DNA from 2 places in the Synechococcus sp. R50.1 genome. Region 2 is predicted to be linked to the other one. Evidence: riboswitches for the same ligand, from Rfam matches in the RefSeq annotation. Region 2 holds a riboswitch; the other holds the start of a gene.
The links. Region 2 has a riboswitch for cobalamin ahead of NW870_RS04555 (sirohydrochlorin chelatase). Riboswitches for the same ligand answer to the same signal wherever they lie in the genome.
Positions count from the first base shown of each region.

Region 1 (11,724 bases), on a different contig from region 2:
TTGTGCCCGCAACAATACCAACAGTTACAAAAGGAAGGGTACATGTATAAGCAATATTGCTGAGACAGCCGACGGTGGTAAACAAGCTGGGCCAGAACCAGCCTCGGGCCAAATCTTGAGCAGCTTGTATCCAAAGTGGGGCTGGGATTAAGCGGCGAGAGCTGGGGATAGGTTGAGCACTCGATTGCAGGCCAATCATGCTTTAATCTCCTGGAAAAAGGTGGTCTTTCAGAGGACAGCTATTAAGCAAATGCTCAAAAACAATTTGTCGAGCTACTTGGGGAGTAACCCGCTTGTACCAGGTGCGATCCCCAGAGTAAAAAACCACGGGCCCCTGTTGGCAAACTTCCAAGCAGCCTGAGGTGATAACCTGTACGTCCAGGTTGGCTTCTCGAAGAGCCGATTCCAGAGCTTCCACAACTGGTTGGTAGTTGCGGGAAGGATAACAACGGCTGGAACGACAGACGGCAAGGTAGGGACGTTTAAGAGGGTTATCCTCATAGGGGATCCGCTCTTTCCCCTGCACATAGATGGCGCGGATGCGCTCGTAAAGAGAAAGCTTTTGGTAATCTGCTTTGCCTTCCGGCAGGTAGTCTTCCTCTGGCCCCAAAAAGGGGCTGGGCAGAAAAATCTGCAGCAAAGGCTCTTCTGCTCCATTCCAGAATTGGATTCCCCACATGCGGGGCTGACCTTGGGGATTGAGGCGCCGGTAGAGAGCAGCACGGCTAACCAATCTTTTGCGGCGCAGCTCGGGTGGGGTCTTACGATGGGGGCCGCCTTGGTGCTCCTCCAGGCACAAATGCAGGTGCCAAGTTTCGGTGGCAACGGTTAGATAGCCATCGTAGAGCACGCACAAAGCTGGAGGTTTCTTGAAAGCCAGCTCCAGCACCCCGCCTTCCGCCACATGGCCCACCTGGATCTCGGCCCAGTGCTCTTGAAACAGCTCGTAGAGCAACGGCCCCAAGCAGTCGATGTGGGCAGGGATCCCTTCATAAAGGGTTGTCCAACCCGTTAAAGAAACTTCCTGCCAAGCTTGATGGAGGGGGGTTATCCAGGGGGTAAAAGTGGCCATGAGAAAGCTCCTCAGTGCAGTGGTGGAATACGAGCAATCACCCCTTTTTTGAGAGGGCGCTCGGCCCAGGGTAGGATCCCATCCAACTTGGTTAGGTAGAGCTCTGCTGTCTGCAGAATCAGCTCCACATCTTTTGGATCCAGATCTCCAAAAACATAGGTCATCTTTTGAGGTGCTGCCAACGCAACAACGCAAGCATGGCTGCAGGCGCTCATACAGGCAACTGGTTTTAGAGTTAGTTGGGGGTGGAGGGTTTGGGATTGCAGGGCAGACAGCAGCATTTCTCCCTTGCTAGTCCCTTCTTTTTGGCCGTTAACCCACCGAGATCCGCAGGTGATGCAAACCCAGAGATAATGACCGCTGGGTTGCTGAGCAGCGCTGCCAGCTTGGATGGGCAACTGGGAAGTTGATCGAGACATGGTGCTCCTTGATATAGTCATAGGTTTCTGTCCAAGCAAAGGGTGTGAGAAGAGGCAAAGACGATCTCAATGTCTTGGCCAAGGATTCAGCAGTGAGTTAGACAGCTAAAAGTCAGCCTCAAGTCGCTCTAAAATTGGCCCCTTAAATTAAGCCGAACGGTGCGACCCACTCCTGGGTAGCCGGGGAAAACCTCATATTGCTCATCCAGCAGGTTATCAACCCCCACTTCTAGATCGAGATTTTCTGCTACTGGGATCCCTCCCCGCAGAGCCAGGTTGGTGTAGCCGGGCAGAGATTGGGTATTGGCGTTGTTGGTAAAGAAAGTGCCAATGTGATGCAGGAAAACTGAGGCATACCGATCCTCTGCATCGCGGTAGCTCAGGCCCAGGTTGAAGCTGTCTGCTCCCACGAAGGCTAGCTGTTTGCCAACCGCTTTGGGATCCAGCGCCGAGCGGATGATGGGATCGTTCAGGGTGTAGTTGGCAAAAAGAGTCCAGTTTTCCCCCAATCGCAAATCCAGGGCTGCTTCCAAGCCCGTGTATTCCACGAGCTCAATGTTTTCGTAGGTTCCCCTGCGCGGGCCAGTGCTGACAAAGGTGATGCCATCGCGGATGCGGTTATGGGCAAAGGTCAAGCGCAGCAGGCCAAAATCTCCCAGAGCCTGATCCAGGCCAATGTCAAAACTCTCTCCCCGCTCCGGTCGCAAATTGGGGTTCCCATCTACCTCAAAAAAGCCCCGCAAACGAAAGAATAAGTTTGAGATCAAGGGGGTGCGAAAGCTGCCGGCATAATTGGCCCTCAGGGTGGTGCCTTCTGCCAAAACCCAGCGGATCCCTGCGGCAGGAGAGGTGGCCGAACCGTTGACCAGATTGCTCGAATCTTGGCGAACGCCTAAGTTGAGATAAAAGTTGGGCTGTGGCCTGTAATCCAGGCGGGCAAAGAGGGCCCCTTGGTTCACGGTATTGTCGTAGTTGACATTGGTGGATCCCCTGGCAAAGGAGAAGGTGGTGTTGCGAGCTGAAATGGATCGGTAGTCTGCTCCTAGAGTAAGCTCCAGGTTTTCAGCAGCCTTCCAGGTGTATTGCAGTTGGGATCCCCACCCCGTTCGCAGGATCTCATCCCGGGATCCCTGGCTTTGTGGGGCGCTGAAGCGATAGTTGAGGTCGTCAAAAAATACCCTAGCTTGCAGGGATCCCCTCTCTTGATCCCACAGCCAACTGAGATCTAACAGCAGGTCGTTGGTGTTTTGCACTGCATCGGGGGAGGGAAACTCGGTGCTGCCAGGCACCTGAAACGCTTTGTTGAGATAAAGGGCATTTCCGGTTAGGACTTGGCCTTCTGCCAATTGCCAGGTGAGCTTGGCTTGTAGGTTGTGGTACTCCACTGCCGAGTTCTCCCGCCTGCCGGCTTTGCCCAAACGCCTAATTTCAAAGGGAAAGTCGTTGTTGCTCTGCAGACGGCGATAGCTGACCACCCAGCCCAGATCCTGCACCTGGCCGCGGTTCTGGATCCCTTGCTCATTGAGGCCGTAGCTGCCGATAGCCGCTTCCAGCACAGTCTCGGATCTCGGCTTTGGATCCAGCGTCACGATGTTGATGACCCCGCCAACGGCATCGGAGCCGTATAAGGTGGAGCCCCCACCTGGAGAGATCTCAATACGCTCGACCACATCTGTAGTGATCTGAGACAGATCGAACCCGCCAAAAAAGCCCAGGTCGTTAATGGGGCGGCCATCCAAGAGCACCAACACCTGGGCCGTTCGTCCTCCCCGCATAAACTGGGAGCTAAGGGCTCCCAACTGGGTTCCTGCCGTGCCGTCGCTGAGGATCCCGGGCAGGTAGCGCAGGGCCTCCTGAACCGTTCTTGCCCCTTGCTCTCGAATTTGCTGGCGGGTAATGACGTAAACCGGGCGGGAAGAATCCCGCAGCAAACCAGGACGGCGAAAAGGTGTGGTGACGGGTTGATTTAAAATCTCGGCGCTAACGCCGGTTTCCAACACCTCTTGAGCTGAAGGTGAAGAGGCCGCCGGCTGCGCCCACGCTGGGATCCCCAAAACAAGACCCCCCAGCGCCAGGCTGAGACCTAGAATGGGATTCATTTTCTTTCTTGAAGCTCCTGATTCCGTGCGACGCGGAAGAAAGACGAGCCAGAACCGCAGGCGGGCATCCTGACTGAGGGCATAGGTCTAGCCCAAGCCCATCACAGTTGCGGCACAGCGCCGGACTTGCACCGGACTTTCCCCTTTACATGCCCTGGCTGATCCCCAGGACAACCTGTCGGTACAGCTTTCTCTGCGATTGCTCCGAAAAAGCCGTGCTAGGCATCATACATCCCCTGCTCTAAAGTTCCCATCCTGCCAGGGGGGATGTCATCCCCAGGGGTGAACGGGATCCCAACGGCAATCCCAGGGCTTCGGATGGGCCACATCCCATTTAGGCCAGATTTCTTCACTGCTTTGTAAGCAGTTGAAGGATAGCCCGCTGCTACTCCAAATCGCGAGGCCCAGGGATCCCTTAGCCTTTTAGAGAACAGAGATACGCTGAGACTTCACAAGACCCACAGCTTTTGGGAAAGCAAGATGGGGACGCTGGCCTAGCCGTCATGGGCGGGATCCGTATGAATTAGTACCCAACCGGATAGAAAAGAGGAGCTTTTTCGGTCGCGTGAGCGGCGCGGAGCGCTCTTTCCGGCAAAGCCGTTGCCTGGTGGGCTGGATCCGGTTTAACTTGGCTGGGAGAGGCAATCGGCACCTCGATCATCCGATCCGGTACCAGCGGCACCATTTCGGAGCGGTCGGCAATTTCCCGCAGAGAATTGGCAATGGATTCTTGAGTCAGCAGAAACTGTCGTTCGTTGCGTTGCATCTGCTGCCACACCTGGTAACGCTGGCTCCACCGGCTTTGGGTATGCACAGTCCAACTGTAAAGGCTTAACACTGAAACCCCAGAGAGGATAGCCATCCCTGTGGAGATCTGCTTCCACCAAGCTAGGTGTTCTGCCCAAGCCGAATGTTGGCTGCGAGGATGGGCTGATTTCAACTTCAAATCCAAAGGCTGGGTGCGGCTGGCTTGAACTGTACCGGAGAGGGGTCGGCTCAGAGCAGAAGACCGTCTGTGGCGACGAGGGCTCTTGGGACGATCAAGACCTGCGTTCAAAGGCTGGCTAACCATAGGGCTTAACCTCACACACACCAAGGGATCCGACGGTGCAGGACTGCCGGTTCCGCTTCACCCTAGTTCCCCGCGCCCCCCAACAGCAACCCCCTTCTCCCGATTCCCGGTCTCGGCGGGCTAGCTGTCCGCTTCACGGTAGCCGATCTCTTGAGAGCGGGAGAACCAACCTAAACCTACATCTGACTGCTGCGGGCAGCCACTCGCAGTTTGGCAGAGCGGGCCCGTGGATTGCGTTGCCGTTCCAGTTCGGAAGGGGACAAGGGCTTGGGGGTGAGCACCTGCCAACGGGGATCCCTGCGAAAGGCCCATTTCACCAGGCGATCTTCAAGGCTATGGAAGCTGATTACGGCCAACCTGCCGCCGGGTTTCAACCAAGTGGGGGCTTGGGCCAGCAAGGTTTCTAAAGCCTCCAGTTCTCGGTTCACGGCAATGCGCAACGCCTGAAAGACCCGAGTGGCCGGGTGAATGCGGCCTCGCCGAGCTGCCGGAGGTACCGCCTGCCAAACCACCTGGGCCAACTGGGTAGTTGTGGCGAGGGGACGAGCCTGCTCGATGTGATGGGCAATGCGGCGGGCAAATCGCTCTTCGCCGTAACGGGTGAAAATCTCGATCAACTCTTCGACCGGGCGATGATTAACCCAATCGGCGGCAGTCTCCTGAGCTGTACTGGGATCCATGCGCATATCCAGCGGCCCCTCTCCGCGAAAGCTAAATCCCCGCTCAGGGCAGTCCAGTTGCGGCGAACTCACCCCCAAGTCGGCCACGATGCCATCGAAGGGGATCCCCTGCCCCTGCTCATCCCGAAAGCCGTGCTGCTGCAGATCGAAATCGGCAAAATTGAGGTGCCACAGTTGGATGCGGCTGCCGGGGATCCCTTCTGCTGCAAAACGCGCTTGCGCCGCCTGTAGAGCCGCCGGATCCCGATCCAACCCCACCACTCGGGCAGCTCCCCCCCGCAGCAGCGCCAAGCTGTGCCCACCCCCTCCCAACGTCACATCCAGAAAAGTGCCGCCCCCCTGGGGTTGCAGGTAGGCCATCACCTCCTCGGTCAAAACGGAATCGTGTTGATACACCTTGCCAAGCACGGTCTGCGGGGGTTCTATTTCTGCTGCTACAAAGTTCAGTATCTGCAAAAAAAAGGCCGAGGCCAGGCCCCGACCGAGGAATCCATGTTGTTAAGGTGATCCTCTGAGAAAAGAGGGGTGGCCGTCAAAAGACAGGCTGTCTTGGGATCCCTGGCAAAATCTCTGGGGCGCGAGTCCCGCTCTGAGTATGATGAGACTGCTGCCGCTTTTGCCAAGTCTGCCGTCAGGGTTGCTGTGTTGACTCACTCTTCTGCTACTGATATCTTGACCCTCTCGCCGGCCAAGGGCCTGCGCGGCCAAGTGAGCATCCCCGGCGACAAGTCCATTTCCCACCGCGCCCTGATGCTGGGATCCCTGGCCGAAGGAGAAACCACCATCCAAGGGCTGTTGCTGGGAGAGGATCCCCGCAGTACGGCAGCCTGCTTTCGGGCGCTGGGGGCAGATATTTCGGAGCTTAACAGCGAGTGTGTTCGCATTCGGGGGGTTGGCCTGGGCCGGCTGCAAGAACCGGCAGACGTGTTGGATGCAGGTAACTCCGGCACCACCTTGCGCCTGATGCTGGGGATCCTGGCTGGCCAGGCCGGGCGCTTTTTTGCCGTCACCGGCGATCGCTCCCTGCGCTCGCGGCCCATGGGGCGGGTGGTAGAACCGCTGCGGCAGATGGGGGCCAGCATTTGGGGACGGGCCGGTGGGACGTTGGCACCTTTGGCCGTACAAGGGGGATCCCTCAAGGGCATTCACCATCGCTCCCCGGTGGCTTCGGCGCAGGTGAAATCCTGCCTCTTGCTGGCGGGCCTGCTGGCAGAAGGCACCACCCAAGTCACCGAGCCGGCTCTCTCTCGGGATCACTCGGAACGGATGTTGCGGGCCTTCGGAGCCGACATTCACGTGGATCCAGAGGCGAAAACCGTGGCCGTGGTGGGCGGATCCCGCCTGGTGGGCCAAAAAGTTCAGGTGCCGGGGGATATCAGCTCGGCAGCCTTTTGGCTGGTGGCCGCCTCCATTGTGCCCGAGAGCGAATTGCTGCTAAGGGATGTGGGCCTCAACCCCACCCGTACCGGTGCGCTGCAGGTGTTGCAGGAGATGGGGGCCGATATTCAAATTGAAAACTGCCGGGAAATGGCCGGCGAGCCCCTGGGAGATCTGCGGGTGCGTTCGGCCCGCTTGCGCGGCTGCACCATCGCCGGCGATCTCATCCCCACCCTGATCGACGAGATCCCGGTTTTGGCGGTGGCGGCGGCCTTTGCCGAGGGGATCACCGTGATTCGCGATGCCGCAGAGCTGCGGGTCAAAGAAAGCGACCGTCTGGCTGCCATAGCCCAAGAGCTGAGCCGCATGGGAGCCCAGGTCACTGAATATCCTGATGGCCTGGAAATCAAGGGAGGGATCCCTCTTCACGGGGCCGAGGTCGACAGCCACGAGGATCACCGCATCGCCATGAGCCTGATGGTGGCAGCTCTAGGAGCGCAGGGATCCACCCTCCTCAGGGGAGCCGACTGTGCCCGCATCTCCTACCCCGACTTCATTCCCACCCTGCAACGATTGACTGCTTCCCCCCTGGAGTCTTGAGAGGGCCCATCTTTAACTTTGCCGCCTCTGCTCCTATGTCGACCTGCCCCAGCCCGCCCGGCCCTATCGCCATCGAACATCTCTGCTTCCGGGTTCCTCCCGGTGGGCAAGCAGCCTTTCTTCAGCAAGACGAGCGGGTTTGGGGATCCGCCCTGCGCCGGCATCCGGGTTTTCTGGGCAAAGAAGTTTGGCTGGATCAAGAGGATCCCGAACTTGTCCACCTCATCCTCCGCTGGGCCAGCCGTGCTGACTGGAAGGCCTTTCCCTCCGAGCAAGTGGAGGCATTGGATCGGCAAATGCGGCCTTTTTATGTGCGCTTGGAACAGGCCAAAGAATACCAGCTCTGGCAGCCCGGCCCTTCTGCAGGGACAGGAAAGCAGGATTAAGGGATCCCTTCAGTCTCAAAACCTACCTCAGAGCCCACCGAGTCAGCCCTGGGGGATCCTGCCACCCGCTCCTGCTCCACCAGCTCCCGCAAACTGGGCATGGTCACGGCCAAAGCTCCTTCTCGCCGCTGCAGCCCCGCTTCAAAGCTCTCGGGGGTGACAATGCCGCCGGAAATGAGCATCTTAAAAGCATCTTCCACCGGCATGAACACTTCCACCACCTGGTCTTCCGGCACAATGGCGTACCAGCCCGTCGTTGGATTGGGGGTGGTGGGCACAAACAGGCCAAGGGAGCGCTGCGGCCCATCGGGCCGAATGGGAGTTTGAATGGTGCCCGTCACAAAGGCCAGCGCCCAAGCTCCTGGTCGGGGATATTCCACCAGCACCACCCGCCGAAAGCGCTGATTGTTGGGGGCAAACAAAACACTGACCAATTGCTTCAAGGTCTTGTACACCAGCCCCGCCACCGGAATCGCATGGAGCAACTGTTCGCTGAGATTGAGCAGCCACTGGCCGACAATGTTGCGGGCCATAAAGCCGATCAGCAGGATGAGCACAATCGGCGTCAACAGGCCCACCGCCAGATCGATGAGGTTGATCAAGATCGGGTGCAAACCCTGGATGGGATTGAACTGCTTCGGAATGCTGGTCAGAAAGCCAATGCTCCAGGTGGCCACCTCCACCGTCAGCCAAATGGTAGTTGCCAGAGGGATCACCACCAGCAACCCTGCCACGAAGTAGTTCTTAAGATGCTGTTTCCATTGTGAAACCATGGTGAGGTCGTCCCGTCGAGTCAACCGAGTGGATGCATCGAACCCTTGCAAGTGGAGCTTGCAGATGGCAATCATGATACCTGCCTTCTGCGTTGCCCTCATGGGGGGCAGCCGCAACTTGCCGGCAAAAGAAATCGGGCTGCCAAAAAGCGCAGAGCCCCAAACTTTCATCAGGCCGATAATGCTATCTTAGGTCGATATAAAATTTTGTAAAGGCAGGGATCCCGTCCCGAGGCGTTGTGGCCAAGCCCCTGGATGGTTTGTGTTTCTGCTGGGTGTTGCGTGGGAGGCCCTATGTCAGAGTCAGATTGGCTAGAGCATACCTGTCAGGTGGAGGTGCCTGTTCCCATTGAGCAGGTATGGGATTTGTGGGCCAACCTCACCCTCATGCCCCGTTGGATGAAGTGGATCCGCTCGGTGGAATTGCTGGATCAGGAGCTGTCCCGGTGGACACTGGATACCCGCGGCCTCACCTTCAGTTGGATCTCCCGCACCCACACGGTGGTGAAACACCAACACATCGGCTGGAGTTCGGTGGAGGGGCTGCCCAATCGGGGCGCGCTGCGCTTTTACGACCGCAAAGGCAGTACCATTGTGAAGCTGTCGGTGGCCTACAAGCTCCCGGGGATCCTCGGCAAAATCTTGGATGGCCTGTTTGTGGGCAAAGTGGTGGAGAGCACCATCCAGGCGGACCTGGAGCGCTTCAAGGCCTATGCCCTAGAGCAGGCGGGGCCAGCCGCCGACAATGCCTCGGCCAGCTAGCCTCAGTTTGTCAGGCCCAAGCGTTTTGTTGAACTTCCCCTTGCCAACCCTCACTGCTGCAAAGGTTTTCTTCATGCCCGATCCCTCTCCTGAGCCTGTCATCGCCCTCTCTCGTCAGCCGGTGGACAACCGCAACATTCGCTTCTCTCTGGAGCGGGGCGAGCTGGATCTGGATCAACTTCTCCTGCTGTTGAACCGCAATGCCTTTTGGGCGCAGAATCGCCAGCGGCAGGAGATGGAGCGGGCCGTTGCCCACAGCCATCCGGTGGTCAGCGCCTGGGATGGGGAGCGCCTGATTGGCTTTGGCCGCGCCACTTCCGATGGGGTTTACCGAGCCGTCCTCTGGGATATCGTGGTTGATCACGATTACCGACGTCAGGGCATTGGCCGCAAGTTGGTGGAAACCCTGATCAGCCATCCCCACCTGCAGTCGGTGGAGCGCATCTACCTGTTCACAACCCATCAGCGTGGCTTTTACGAGCGAATCGGCTTTGTGGAAAATCCCAGCACCACCTTGGTTTTACACGGGCGCCCTCTGGAGTTTTTAGTCCCGGCTGCCGAGCAGGAGCAGGCTTGACCGACAGGGATCCTGGGTGAGTGTATCTTGAACAACAGTGGGTTGGTTCGGCCTCGGCAGGAGAACGCGCTAGCCTGAAAAGCAAAAAAAGGTGAGAGGGTGTACCTATGGCCAATCGCCTCGCCACAAGTTCCAGCCTTTACTTGCGCAAGCACGCCGAGAACCCGGTGGATTGGTGGCCTTGGATCCCAGAAGCTCTGGAGAAAGCCCGGGCCGAGGATAGGCCGATTTTCCTATCCATCGGCTATTCCAGTTGCCACTGGTGTACGGTCATGGAGGGCGAGGCCTTCTCCAACCCTGAAATTGCCGCCTTTTTGAATGCCCATTTTTTGCCCATCAAGGTGGATCGCGAGGAGCGGCCGGATCTCGACAGCATCTACATGCAGGCGTTGCAGCTCATGAGCGGGCAGGGGGGGTGGCCCCTCAATGTTTTCCTCACGCCCGATGACCTGGTGCCCTTTTATGCTGGCACCTATTTTCCCGTAGAGCCCCGCTTTGGCCGCCCGGGGTTTCTGGCCTTGCTGCAGCGCATCCTGCAGTTTTACCGGCAGGAAAAGGAAAAAATAGAGGAGATGAAAGGCCAGATTTTGACGGCTCTGACCACCCTCAGCGACTTAGTGCCGGAAGACCACATTCCCGCCGACCTGCTGCGCTCTGGGATCCCCAAGATCCAGCCTTTGCTCTCCAATGCCGGGGCGGTGCAGCAATTTCCCATGATGCCCTACGCCCAGTTGGTGTTGCGCTCAGCCCGCTTCGACCCACCGGAAGGGATCCCCGGCTCGCAGAGCGCTCTGGAACGGGCCAAAGAGCGAGGCATGGCCTTGGTGCTGGGAGGGATCTTCGACCATGTGGCCGGCGGATTTCACCGCTACACCGTGGATCCCACCTGGACGGTGCCCCACTTTGAAAAGATGCTCTACGACAACGGGCAGATCCTAGAGTTTCTCTCCGATCTGTGGGCGCACGGTATCCAAGATCCGGCCATCGAGCGGGCGGTGCGGCTGACGGTGGAGTGGGTGGCGCGAGAGATGACCGCCCCTGCCGGGTATTTCTACGCCGCTCAAGATGCCGACAGCTTTGCCCGGGCAGAAGATCGAGAGCCAGAGGAGGGAGAGTTCTACGTCTGGCGCTGGCAAGAGCTGCAGGAGCTCTTGGGGGAAGAAACCTTCCGCGCCTTGCAGCAGGCGTTTGACCTGTCTCCGGGGGGCAATTTCCCTGATCGGCCCGGCTGCATCGTCTTGCAGCGCAAACAGGGGGGGACGTTGCCGCCAGAAGTTGAAGCCGCCTTGACCACCCATCTGTTTCAGGCACGCTATGGCTCTGCGGATCGACGAGTTCCCTTCCCTCCGGCAGTGGATGCCCAATCGGCCCGTCTGCAATCCTGGCCAGGGCGAATCCCACCTGTCACCGACACCAAGATGATCGTCTCTTGGAACGCCTTGATGATCTCCGGCCTGGCGCGGGCCTATCAAGTGTTCGGCAACGCAGACTATCTGCAATTCGCTCTGCGGGCTGCCCAATTCATCCTCAGCCAGCAGCGCCACCCTGAGACCGGATCCCTGTTGCGCCTGAACTACGATGGCACAGCTCAGGTGCCCGCCAAATCGGAAGATTACGCCCTGCTGATCAAGGCCCTGTTGGACTTGCAGCAAGCCTGCCTGCCTCTGGTGGGGGATCCCACCCCTCAAGACTGGTTGCAGGCTGCCCTCCAGCTCCAGCAGGAGATGGATGCGCAACTGTGGGATCCGGCCAGGGGGGGATACTTTGTCAGCGATGCCCAGAGTGCCCCTGAGCTGTTGGTGCGAGAGAAGGAGTTCCAGGACAACGCTACCCCTGCAGCCAATGGGGTGGCCATTGCCAACCTGGTGCGCCTTGCCGCCCTCACTGGAGATCTGGACTACCTGGAG
Region 1 is NZ_JANSIN010000060.1:2,320-14,043, reverse strand. Features, by position in the region: gene NW870_RS11860 ((2Fe-2S) ferredoxin domain-containing protein) at 203-1,072, opposite strand; gene NW870_RS11855 (DUF1636 domain-containing protein) at 1,084-1,491, opposite strand; gene NW870_RS11850 (TonB-dependent receptor plug domain-containing protein) at 1,620-3,590, opposite strand; cobalamin riboswitch at 3,632-3,784, opposite strand; gene NW870_RS11845 (hypothetical protein) at 4,114-4,662, opposite strand; gene rsmH (16S rRNA (cytosine(1402)-N(4))-methyltransferase RsmH) at 4,839-5,750, opposite strand; gene aroA (3-phosphoshikimate 1-carboxyvinyltransferase) at 5,985-7,319, shown strand; gene NW870_RS11830 (TIGR03792 family protein) at 7,355-7,705, shown strand; gene NW870_RS11825 (DUF502 domain-containing protein) at 7,702-8,553, opposite strand; gene NW870_RS11820 (SRPBCC family protein) at 8,773-9,240, shown strand; gene NW870_RS11815 (GNAT family N-acetyltransferase) at 9,314-9,817, shown strand; gene NW870_RS11810 (thioredoxin domain-containing protein) at 9,925-11,724, shown strand, end outside.
Region 1: it holds a riboswitch for cobalamin, as region 2 does, so the genes downstream of both, NW870_RS11850 (TonB-dependent receptor plug domain-containing protein) here and NW870_RS04555 (sirohydrochlorin chelatase) in region 2, are expected to answer to the same signal.

Region 2 (11,724 bases):
GACCCCCCGCCCTCTTGTGGAAAACCCTTTGGGGGGGAGCTGCTCCGAGTCTTGACCTCTTTCCACCTGCCCGATGGCCGAGTATTTTAAGCTGCATCCTCAACAGCCCCAGGCCCGTTCCATCCGGCGGATCGCGGCGGCTTTGCGGGAGGGGGCGGTGATGCTTTACCCCACCGATACAGTCTATGCCATTGGCTGCGATGTGACCCACAAACAAGCAGTGGAGCGGGTACGCCGTATCAAGCAGCTCTCCAACGACAAGCCTCTTACCTTTTTGTGCCCTTCTCTCTCACGCATTGCCCACTATGCCCAGGTAACCGATTCGGCCTATCGGCTGATGCGGCGGCTGATCCCGGGCCCGTTTACGTTTCTGTTGCCGGCCACCAAGCTGGTGCCCAAGTTGGTGATGGAGCCCAAACGGAAAACCACCGGCATCCGCGTGCCCGACTCGGCCATTTGTCAGGCTTTGCTGGAAGAGTTGGGCAATCCAATTGTCTCCACCTCTGCCAAGCTGGGGGGGGATCCCGTCGGATCCCTGGGCTTAAGTTTTGGGCAAACCTGGGAATGGGAGAGCGATCCCTGGGATGAGGGTGGGATCTTTGCGGCTGAGGAAATGCGGCAGTTGGAAAAACAGGTGGATCTGGTGCTGGATGACGATGCCCCCCGCCGGGCCAAGGTCTCTACGGTAATCGATTTGACCGGATCCGAGCCGCTGGTGGTGCGGGCCGGGCTAGGGTATGAGCAGGTGGCAGATCTGAACCTGAAACTGGTGGGAGAAGACGGTTAAGGGCAGAGGGATCCCGCGTTCTCTAAAATAGGGTCAGTGCCTTCGGAGTGTGCCCATGTCTGAGGCCCTGGCTCAGCAAAAATCGGCTCTGCTGCACCTACTGGAGGCGACCGACCGGGGCCGGAAAGTTTCCCCTGACCAAAAAGCCCAGATTTTGTCTCAAATTGCCGTCCTAGAAGCGCTCAACCCCACCCCCAAGCCAACATCGGCTCCTGAAGGGTTGGAGGGGAACTGGCTCACCCTATTTACCACGAGCACAGCTCTGCTGCGGCTGGCACAGTTGCCTTTTTTGACCACCGGCGAGATCTACCAGTGTATTCGGGCCAAGGCTGGACGGGTCTTCAACGTGGCGGAGATCCAGGGATCCGGCTGGCTGGGGGCTTGGGTGCCACGGGGAATCTTGGCGGTATCGGCACGCTTTTACCCCGAATCGGAGCGTCGGGTGAGGGTGATTTTCGAGCGATTGGTGTTCGGATCCCAAGCTTTGATGAGCTACGAGATCGAGAGTTTTCTCTATTTGCTCGAGCGGGCTCCGGAGCGGATCCCGGCTATTCAAATCGATATTCGCCGCCGCGAGCCAACGGGCTGGCTGGATATCACCTATTTGGATGAAGATTTGCGGATGGGCCGGGGCAGCGAGGGGAGTGTATTTGTCCTGAAACGGGTGAGTTGAGACTTCGGCTAGCCGGAGGGCTTAGAGGGTTCCGTTTCGGCTATTTTGTGAGATAGGTTTTGGGTTAGGGTGAAGCCTATTTCCTGGAGAACTTGCAAGGCGCGGTAGGACTCCCGCAAAGCTTGCAGCTCTTGCTGAGTTTGCTCCAGTTGCCGGGCTTTTTGCTCCTGTAAGAAGCGCAGCCTTTGATTTTCGGACGCCGTGCGACGCAGAACGTGCTTGAGTTTCTGCTTCTGCTGCTGAAGCCGAGTCCGCCTCACCTCCAACTGCTGCAGTTGGATTTCTTGGAGTTCCAGTTCTATTTTCAGAGTGGCGACCTGCATCTGGAGTTGGCGAAGTTTTTGGTTGAGCTCTGGCTCTGGTGTGGGTTTTGCCGACTCAGGGCTTGGGGAAGAAGGTGATGACAATTCTTGTAGGGGCTGCAACTGTTGGGCCTTGGCCTGCGAAGCTTGATCCTGGTGCTGCTCGCCCTGCAGTCTTACTTGAGTGTGTTCGCTTACTTCGGTTTCAGTTTCCGTCTGCTGCTCAGCTTGATCAAGAATTTGTCGATCGCGGATCTGGGTTTGAGGATCCTCGTCAACCGACTGCAAAGGGAGAGAATCCTCCTCGGGTTGCCGAGGGTTGCCGCCATAATCGGCGGGATCAAAGGGAGACAGAGCCGCTACCAGCGAGGCCCGAAAATCAGTCCAGGAGCCCGACTGCAGACCCATCTGAACCACCCGCCAGGCCCCATAGGAGGCCCCAGCGGCAGCCAGGATCCCAGGGATCCCGGCCAAGGATAAGGAAACCCTGGGCAGGGTTGGCAGGATCTGATCCAACAGCCCCACCACCAGAGCGAAGACGAAAATCCCGCTCCCCGCAGCAGCGGCACCCGAGACCCAAGAGGAGCGGGAAAACATCGTCATTGGCTTTTCGTTATCACAATCGCTAGAGCGGGAAAACCAGGTTCAAAAATGGCCTGTCTGCACTCAGTTTATCCCGCCAGCAGCCTCTGTTTCCCTCTCAGGGCACCTGCCAAGCCCGTTGGTGGTAGCCCTCTAATTGGGCCCAGGGATCCCCAGCCGCTGCGTGGGTATGGCCGTGGTCGTGGTGAGGGTGGGAATGAGGATGGTGATGGGATCCGTGCCCGTGATGGTGGTGATGATGCTCGTGAGGATGGTGATGGGTATGCCCAGCTCTGACCTCTGCGCTCACGGCCAGGCGAAACTTGCACAGGTGGCAGTTCATTTGGGTTTGGCCCTGTAGGGCTTCCTGCTCCAGTTGCTGCAGGCTGTGCAGCACCGTGTCCACAAGGCCCAATTCCGGCAGCATGAGCCAGTCGATTTCCGACTGTCGTTGTCGTTGTTGTTCCACTGCCGCCTCAATTTTTTTCACCAGCACTCCGGTAAACAGGAAGTAGGGCAGCACGATCACCCGGCGCGGATGCCAGGACAAGGCCCGCTCCAATCCCACGGGCAGGCGGGGATGGGTAATGCCGATAAAGCAAGTTTCCACAGCGGCAAACCCAGATCCTTCCCAAAGCAACCGGGCCAGTTTACAGGCTTCGGCATTGGCCTCGGGATCGCTGGAGCCGCGACCCACAAACAGGAGCACGGTTTCTGCTTCTGGGATCCGCTGCGGTTGGGCGGCCATCAAAGCGGCCAATCGGTCTCGCAGCAGTTGCAGGATCTCGATGCGGATCCCCAGCGGCCCACCGTAACGAATGCGCAACTGGGGATAGAGGGCCTGCAGGCGATCCAGTTCCATCGTCACATCGAACTTGTTGTGGCGGGCCCCAAACAGCAACAGCGGCAGGGCCACGATCTCCTGCCACCCTTGGGCCAAGCACTGCTCTACCCCCTGGGCAATGGTTGGCTGGGTCAGCTCCAGAAAGCAGGGGATCACCGGTCGATGGGGGGTGAGAGCTTGGTAAGCCTGGGCTAGCTCCAGAAAGGCTTGCTGCCCTTGGGGGTCGCGGGATCCGTGGCCGATGAGCAACAGGGGCAGGGGGACAACAGGAGACTGCCCAACCGCAAGCGGAGGGGAAACACTGAGGGTATTCAACACAAAAAACTCCGTTCCTTGTGAATCGCAAGGGGTACAGGACAACGGCAGGTGGGTGTTCTGGCTGAGGGAGGGATCCCATCACAGTTGCGTCACAGTGGCGGACTTGCACCGCGCTTTCCCCAGTCTGCCTGAGCCTTTTAGGTTAGCTTGCCGCTTGTCGTTCACCAAGCCCCCTGGGGGGATGTCCTTGTCTGCCAGAAGATAGCCCTGAGGCATGAGCGGTACGGCAGACTCATGCTCAAAGGGCAGCAAAACTGTTGCCGCGCTAATCCCCCTTGCCCCTGGGAGAGGGCCTAACGCCGGCCCGCTGGTCTGGGGGGCTGAAAGTGTCGCAGGCGCAGGGCATTGGCGACCACCGAAACGGAACTCAGGGCCATGGCTGCCCCCGCCAGCATAGGGTTGAGCAACCAGCCTGTAAAGGGATAGAGCGCCCCAGCGGCAATCGGGATCCCCAGCGTATTGTAGATAAAGGCGAAGAAGAGGTTCTGGCGGATGTTGTTGAGGGTGGCCCGGCTGAGTTGAATGGCAGTGGCGACTCCGCGCAGATCTCCCGACATGAGGGTTATATCGCTGGCGGCCATCGCCACATCCGTACCCGTACCGATGGCGATCCCCACATCGGCTTCTGCCAGAGCCGGAGCATCGTTAATGCCATCTCCCACCATCGCCACCCGCCGTCGCGGTTGTCTTAGGCTGCGTATGTAAGCTGCCTTCTGATCCGGACGGACTTGGGCAATTACCCGCTGAATGCCTGCTTGCCGAGCAACCGCTTGGGCCGTGGTGGGGTTATCCCCGGTTAGCAGGATCACCTCTAGACCCATCTGTTGCAGCTGTTGCACTGCCTCAGGAGAGGTGGGTTTGAGCGGATCGGCAATGGCCAACAGCCCCACCAGGCTCTGGGATTGGGCTACGCCGATCACCGTTTTGCCCTGGCTTTCCCAATTCTGAACCCGCTCTGACCAAGAGGGATCCCAGGGGATCCCCATCTCCTGTAGCCAGCTCAGCCGACCGATGCGAATCCACTGATCTTCCACCCAAGCTTCTGCCCCACTGCCTACCCTTGCCTGAAAGTGCCAGGCAGGGGGGATCACAATTTTTTCGGCTTCGGCTTTCTGCACCACCGCCTGGGCCAAAGGATGTTCCGAGTGCCGCTCCACCGCCGCTGCCAGGCGCAACACCGCCAGGGGAGAGGAGCCGTGGGCCCAAATATCGGTGACGGTAGGGCGACCTTCGGTCAGGGTGCCAGTTTTGTCCAAGACCACCGTGCGCAAGTGGTGGGCCAATTCCAGGCTGTCGGCACTTTTCACCAGGATCCCCAATTCTGCCCCTCGTCCCGTGGCCACCAGGATCGAGGTGGGGGTTGCCAACCCCAGCGCACAAGGGCAGGCGATGATCAGCACCCCAATCGTGTTCACCAAGGCCAGCGTCAGGTTGTCCGCCAACACCCACCAGAGCACGAAAGTTAGAACTGCCACCCCGATCACTGCCGGCACAAACCAGGCAGTCACCCGATCCGCCACCTGTTGAATTGGGGCTTTGGATCCCTGAGCTTCCTGCACCAGGCGCACGATCTGGGCCAGAACCGTGTCTTTGCCCACCCGCCGCGCCTCCATCACAAAGCTGCCCGTCTGATTCAGCGTTGCCCCAATCACCTCATCCCCCGCCGACTTGAGTACAGGCAGGCTCTCGCCGGTCACCATGGACTCGTCGAGGCTGGAGGATCCCTCTAGAATGACCCCATCCACCGGCACCTTCTCTCCGGGGCGCACCCGGATCCAATCCCCCACCTGCACTTCCCGAATCGGAATATCCTGCTCCACCCCATGGCGAATTACCCTTGCCGTTTTCGGTTGCAGCCCGATCAGCTTGCGAATGGCTTCGGAGGTTTGCCCCTTAGCCCGTTGCTCCATCCACTTGCCCACCAGAATCAGGGTGGTGACCACCGCCGACACCTCATAATAGACATCCGGGTGCAGTCCCTGCCGATGGAAAGAGTCGGGGAAAACCGTTGGGAAAATGGAATAGAAGAAAGCCGCGCTCGTCCCTAAGGCCACCAGCGTGTTCATATCCGCTGAACGCCGTTGCCAAGCAGCCCAGGCTCCCCGGTAAAAATGCCTGCCCACCCAAAACTGCACCGGAGCCGTCAGCAGCAACTGCAACCCAGGATTGTGCAGCCACATGGGAAAGCCCGGGATTTCCATTCCCAGCATCATCGGCAGGGATCCGATCACCAGCACCGTGCTGATGCCCACCCCTATCGCCACCTTGAGCTTCAGTTCCCGTTCTGCGGCCCGTTGGGCGATCCGCTCTGGATCCGACAGATCGTCCAGTTGCCAATCCTCCTGGATAAGGCGCGCCCGATACCCCGCCCGCTCCACCGCCCGAATCAGCGCCTGCGGATCCACCAGCCGGGGATCCCCTTTGACGGTGGCCTGCTCACTGGCAAAATTCACGGATCCGGAGGATACTCCCTGCACCTGAGTGAGGGCCTGTTCGATGCTGCGGGTGCAGGAGGCACAGCTCATCCCTTGCAGGGCCAACTGCCAAGTGCCCTCAGGAGAAGGCGCAGAGGCCGATAGTGCACCCGATGACCCTTTATGGGCAGACATGGCAACACCTTGTTGATGAAACGACAGCTACTCTCCACCCTGGGCAGGGCGAAGGCAGCCATCTGTACAGAAATTCAAAACAGACGCCCGACCGTTCCCGGCCCAAAATTGACTAGGCCGGGGGATATCCCACCTGGGTGAGGGCCTGCCGCAAATCGCTCACAGACCGCCCAGAAGTAATCCGCACCTGTTTGGTTTTGGGATCCCCTTCCACCTGGGCCTGGGGATCCAGTTGCCGCACCGCTTGCGCAATGGTGTCCACGCAAGCCGCACAGGCCAGCTTGGGCACTGTCAAAACAACCTGCATCTTGGGAAACCTCCCCAACCCAATGCCACTGAAAGGATGCTAAACCTTACAGTGGACTGGAAGGTCAAGGGGGAGTCTGAGGCTCGTCCATATTCCAGCGGTAGTCCACCTGATAGCCCCGCTGTCGCCAGTCTTCTTCCAGTTGCACCTGTTGGGTGAGGGCTTTGCGCAGAGAGTTGATCAGCTCTTGTGTGCGGGCTCGGTTGCCGAAATCCTGTTCTTCCACTGCCGGAAAGGTTTGCCGCTCCAATACCCGCAGCAGAAATTCGTAGTGGATGTGAGCCGGCACAGGAATACGTTTCATCGGTCTGAGCAATCCTTAGAGATCCATTGTTCTTAACAGAGATCCATATGATGGAGGGTTCTCATTCACTGAGATGACAACAGGTGGCGCACAGCTTGGCCGGGATCCGGCTGTCTCACCAGAGCTTCCCCCACGAGCACAGAGCGCACCCCCCAGGCCCGCAACTGCTGCAAATCGGCAGGGGTATGGATGCCGGACTCGCTGACAATGGGCAGCTCGCCGAGGAGATCCGAGTGGGCGGCCAACAGGTCGCGCGTTGTGTTTAAGTCCACCGCAAAGGTTCTCAGATCGCGATTGTTGATGCCAATGAGCACCTGCCCTCTGGACTCTTGCAGTTGGGGCAAACGCAGCACCCGCTGCAACTCTTGGGAGGTGTGCACCTCCAGCAGAGCCGCCATGCCCAATTGCCGAATCAGCTTGAGAAAGTAGCCCAAATCCGCATCGGAGAGAATGGCGGCAATCAAGAGCACTGCATCCGCCCCCAAGGCGCGGGCCCAGAGGATTTGGTAGGGGTAGAGAATGAACTCCTTGCACAGGATGGGGATCCCTGCCGCTTGACGGATCTGCCGCAGATACTCGCCACTGCCCTGAAAGAACCGCTCATCCGTCAGCACCGAGAGACAACTGGCCCCACCGGCCTCATAGCTCTGGGCAATGGCCACCGGGTCAAAGGGATCCCGGAGAACGCCGCGGCTGGGGGAGGCTTTTTTGACCTCGGCAATCAAGGAAACAGGGTGAGGAGACTGGGTAAGAGCCGCCACAAAATCCCGCACCGGCGGGGCTTGATCCAGTTGCCGTTGCAATTGCTTCAGGGGAAGCTGCTCCCGTTGGCGCTCCACCTCCTGTTCTTTGTGCCAGACGATCTCTTCCAAAATGTGGCGCGGCTTGGCTTCCGGCGCTGTTGTCTGGTACACCTGAGAGGCTACGACCACCGGCGGGGCAGGAGAACGCCGACGAATAGAAAGCGGCTCACCTTGCAGCTCCATACAAACCCTGAGCAGAACCCTACACCACACCCTAGACTACCTTAGTGCTCCGCCACCGGTTTGAATAGCTACCCCGGACATCCCCAAAACTCATCTGGCGAAGGTGCTTTTTTTAGCCTATGGTTGAGTCTAGAGCGGTAAGGTATAGAGTCTGATGCCATCTTTTGCGCCTTGGGGAGCCCTACTCCGGCAGCCGTTCATTGTTCCCCAGCCAGGGGCGAGGGCTCGGTGGGGTTAGGGTTTGGGATTGGCGTTGTCCATGCTGTTTTGAAGGAGTTCAGGCGTGCTGTACCTGGCAGAGCTATCCAAGCCGATTGGGTTTGCTAAGTCGTCTCTACAATTGCTGGCCAAGCAGCAGCAGGACAATACCTGGGTGGCCGTGAACGAAGAATCGATTACCCTGGAAGGCCGCATTGCCCAGGAGGCCGGGCGTTTCAAGGATGGGTCGCTGGTGCTGGCGGAAATCTCCGGCAGCCGTCAGGTCGCCCGCATCAGCGAAGCTGCTCGCCAACTGGTGACTTACCTGCAAAACTTCAGCCAACTTCAGCTCAAAGCCCGCAGCCAGGAAGAGGAGATCGAGGTTTGGAAACAGTCCCTCACCTTTCAGGCCCATGAGCTTAAACGCCGCGAGATGGATCTGGCAGCCCAAGAAGAAGAGGTGCAGCGGCTGTACGAGCAATACAAAGCCGTAGAGGAAGATCGCAAACTCCTGGACAGCCTCAAAGAGGAGCTGGCAGCCCAGCAAGCTTACTTGGCCGAACAACAGCGGCTGATCGGAGAACAGCGGGAAGCTCTGAATCGACAGCGGCAAGAGTTGGAAGCTCAATTGCAAGAAGCTCGCTCCAGCCGATTGGGGGAAGCAGAAGCAGCGCAGCTACAGGCTTTGGTGCAGCAGCTCCAGGAGACTCTACATCCGGCTGGGGATCCCTTGGCGCTTCTGCAGAGCTTGAAAAGCCACATTCAGCAGCAGCAGGAGCACTTGAATCAACAGATTGCCCAACTGGAAGCAGAACGTCAGCAGGCCCAGATCCGGCAAGACGAGCTGGATCGGGACTACCGCGCTTGGCAAGAACGCCGCGCCGCTTGGTGGGGATCCCGACAATCCCTGGAGCACAGCCAAGCAGAATGGCAAACTCGGCAGGGATCCCTGCGAGCCTATCAAGAACAACTGCAACAGATCACCCGCCACCTGCATTTGCAGGAAACTCTCCAGCAACAGACGTATCGCCTGGTTCAAGAGTACGACTTCATCATCGCCCATCACGACGGCAGGGCAGGATCCGCGGATCCTCCCATCTCGGTGGAAGAGCTAGTCGCTTTGGTCAGCCAACTGCGCCGAGATTACGAGCAGCGGGCGGCCCAGGTCAGCCAGCAGCGGGCCGAACTGGAGCAAAATCGCCAAGCCCTACGGGAGCTGCAAGAGCGTTTGGCCACTGCCTCTCCCGAAGAGCGGTTCGATATCGAAATGGATATTGACTACGCTCAGTCTGCTTGCAGCGCCCTCGAAGAAGCTCTGCTGCCTCAGGAGAAAAACCTACAGCGGGAATACGAAGAGTTGACCCGCCAAGAGGCCCGCCTCAGCCAGCTTCAAGGGCAGGCCGCTGCCGCCCCTACCTTGGTCGATATTGGCCCGATTCTGGATCAGATCGGCAGCCAAAAACAGGATCTCCTTCAAGAAAAAGGTCGCTTGCAGAGCCTCATCCAACAATTGGATTCTTCTTTACCTTCTCAACAAGAGCAGCTTGCCCGCCAACGGCAAGAGTTGGAGCAGCAGTGGCAACACCTGGAGCAAGAGGAGGGATCCCTGCGGGCGCGCGCCCAGGCCATGGCAGAAACCTGGGGTCGCCTGAATCACCTGCAGGCCACCCTCTACCCAGAGCGGGATCGGTGGGCAGCGTTGGCAGGAGAATTGGCGCAGTTGGAGACGGAGCTGGGCCAACACCAGGCCAGAAACTCCACTGCACACGCCCACGTCCAACAGGTACGCTCTCTCTTGGCTGCCCTCACGCAGGCGTGAGGAAGTCCACGTTTCCTATGCAGGGTGGGGAAGAAGCAGCGCAAACGGATCCCTTCGGGCTCGGTGCGGAACCTACGGCCTTGATTGAGGAAAACAAATCTGTTGACATACCCCCCGCTCTAGAGGGCAAGGATTCTGGTTTCTGGTTCTACGACAGCACTTACGAGGAACTGCGTAGCGGTAGGGCGGGGCTTTAGATCCAGTTTTTTGGTACAATTCGGTAGCATCCTGCAGCCATTAAGGCTCCCAATTTTCCGGCAGGGGGACTGCAGAGGTCGCTGCGCTTTCCCTGACGCTTGACTTGCAGTTGCCGAGGATATTCCAGTGTGAGGTCAGCTTGTGCGAATTGCGGTTGATGCGATGGGGGGCGACTACGCTCCCGAAGAGATCATCAAGGGCGCCTTGCTGGCCCATCGGCATCTGCGGGTCGGGATTGCGCTGGTCGGTCGTCCAGAGTCCCTCAAGCCCTTTTTGCCTCAGCCCTTGCCTGCTGGGATCACCATCGTGCCTGCCGAGGACGATGTGGGCATGGCGGAAGAGCCGTTGATGGTACGCAAAAAGCCCAAAGCCTCCATCAACGTCTCAATGCAACAGGTGCGCTCCAACCAAGCCGATGCTGTGGTGGCCGCCGGGAATACCGGAGCAGCGATGGCTGCGGCCTACCTTCATTTGGGCCGGCTGGCAGGGATCGATCGCCCGGCCATTGGTGCTCTTCTGCCCACTTTAAGAGGCAAGCCGGTGTTGCTTTTGGATGTGGGAGCCAATGTAGATTGCCGGCCCCGCTTTTTGGAGCAGTTTGCCCGTATGGGATCCCTCTACTGCCAGTGTGTACTGGGGGTCGAGCGTCCGCGGGTGGGCCTGCTCAACATCGGCGAGGAGCCCAACAAGGGAAACGATTTGGCTCTGGCCACCCACCAGCGCCTGGCCCAATTGCCAGGGATCCATTTTGCCGGCAATGCCGAGGGGCGGGATGTGCTGACCGGGGAGTTTGATGTGGTGGTGTGCGACGGCTTTGTGGGCAATGCCCTCCTCAAGTTTGCCGAGAGCGTCGGACAGGTGATCACCCAGGTGCTGCGGGAGGAGCTGCCCCGCGGTTGGCGCGGCAAGTTGGGCTGCTGGCTGCTCCGACCCAACCTAAAACAGGTGAAGCGGCGGATGGACTACGTGGAGTATGGCGGCGCTTTGCTGCTCGGAGTCAACGGCATCTGCGTGATTACCCACGGCAGCTCCAAGGCGGCGATGGTTTACCATGCCATTCGTTTGGCCAAAGAAGCGGCGGAGCAAAAAATCCTGCAGCGACTGCAGGCGGAGATGGCCGATCCTCGCGAGTCTAATCCCAGCTCTGAACGGCCTTTAAGGACTCCGTCCCGCTGTCGCGAACAGTCCGCCTCTGACTCCGTCCCGCTGTCGCGATCAGAGGTGCTGCCTCTGCGGCCCTTGGATTGCGTGGAAGGGTAGTGTCCATGCCCAGCAATGGCCTCCCGACCGTGCGGCTGGTGGGGGTGGGGGCTGCCCTGCCGGATCCCTGCTTGAGCAACGACGACCTCAGCCAGATCGTCGAAACTTCCGACGAATGGATCTGGCCCCGCACCGGCATTCGTCAGCGGCGCATTCTCCCCCCCCATCTGAGTTTGGTGGACTTGGCGGCTCAAGCGGCGAAGGCTGCTCTGGATCGGGCTGGGATCCCGCCACAAGATCTGGATTTGATCCTGCTGGCCACTTCCACCGGCGTCGATCGGTTTGGCTCGGCCCCTCAGGTGCAGGCAGCTCTGGGAGCAACGCGGGCGGTGGCCTTTGATCTGACGGCAGCCTGCACAGGCTTTGTCTTTGCGGTGGCCACGGCAGCACAGTTTTTGCAAACCGGGCTGTATCGGCGGGCCTTGGTGGTGGCGGCGGATGTGCTCTCCCGCACGGTGGACTGGGCGGATCGCACCACCTGTGTCTTGTTTGGAGATGGGGCTGGGGCAGTGGTTCTGGAGGCGGGGGAAACCGGCG
Region 2 is NZ_JANSIN010000010.1:33,443-45,166, reverse strand. Features, by position in the region: gene NW870_RS04575 (hypothetical protein) at 1-55, shown strand, start outside; gene NW870_RS04570 (L-threonylcarbamoyladenylate synthase) at 74-787, shown strand; gene NW870_RS04565 (PAP/fibrillin family protein) at 843-1,460, shown strand; gene NW870_RS04560 (hypothetical protein) at 1,469-2,365, opposite strand; gene NW870_RS04555 (sirohydrochlorin chelatase) at 2,463-3,503, opposite strand; cobalamin riboswitch at 3,536-3,672, opposite strand; gene NW870_RS04550 (heavy metal translocating P-type ATPase) at 3,800-6,115, opposite strand; gene NW870_RS04545 (heavy-metal-associated domain-containing protein) at 6,228-6,422, opposite strand; gene NW870_RS04540 (DUF5340 domain-containing protein) at 6,487-6,726, opposite strand; gene trpC (indole-3-glycerol phosphate synthase TrpC) at 6,792-7,712, opposite strand; gene hmpF (pilus motility taxis protein HmpF) at 7,996-9,729, shown strand; gene plsX (phosphate acyltransferase PlsX) at 10,090-11,187, shown strand; gene NW870_RS04520 (beta-ketoacyl-ACP synthase III) at 11,187-11,724, shown strand, end outside.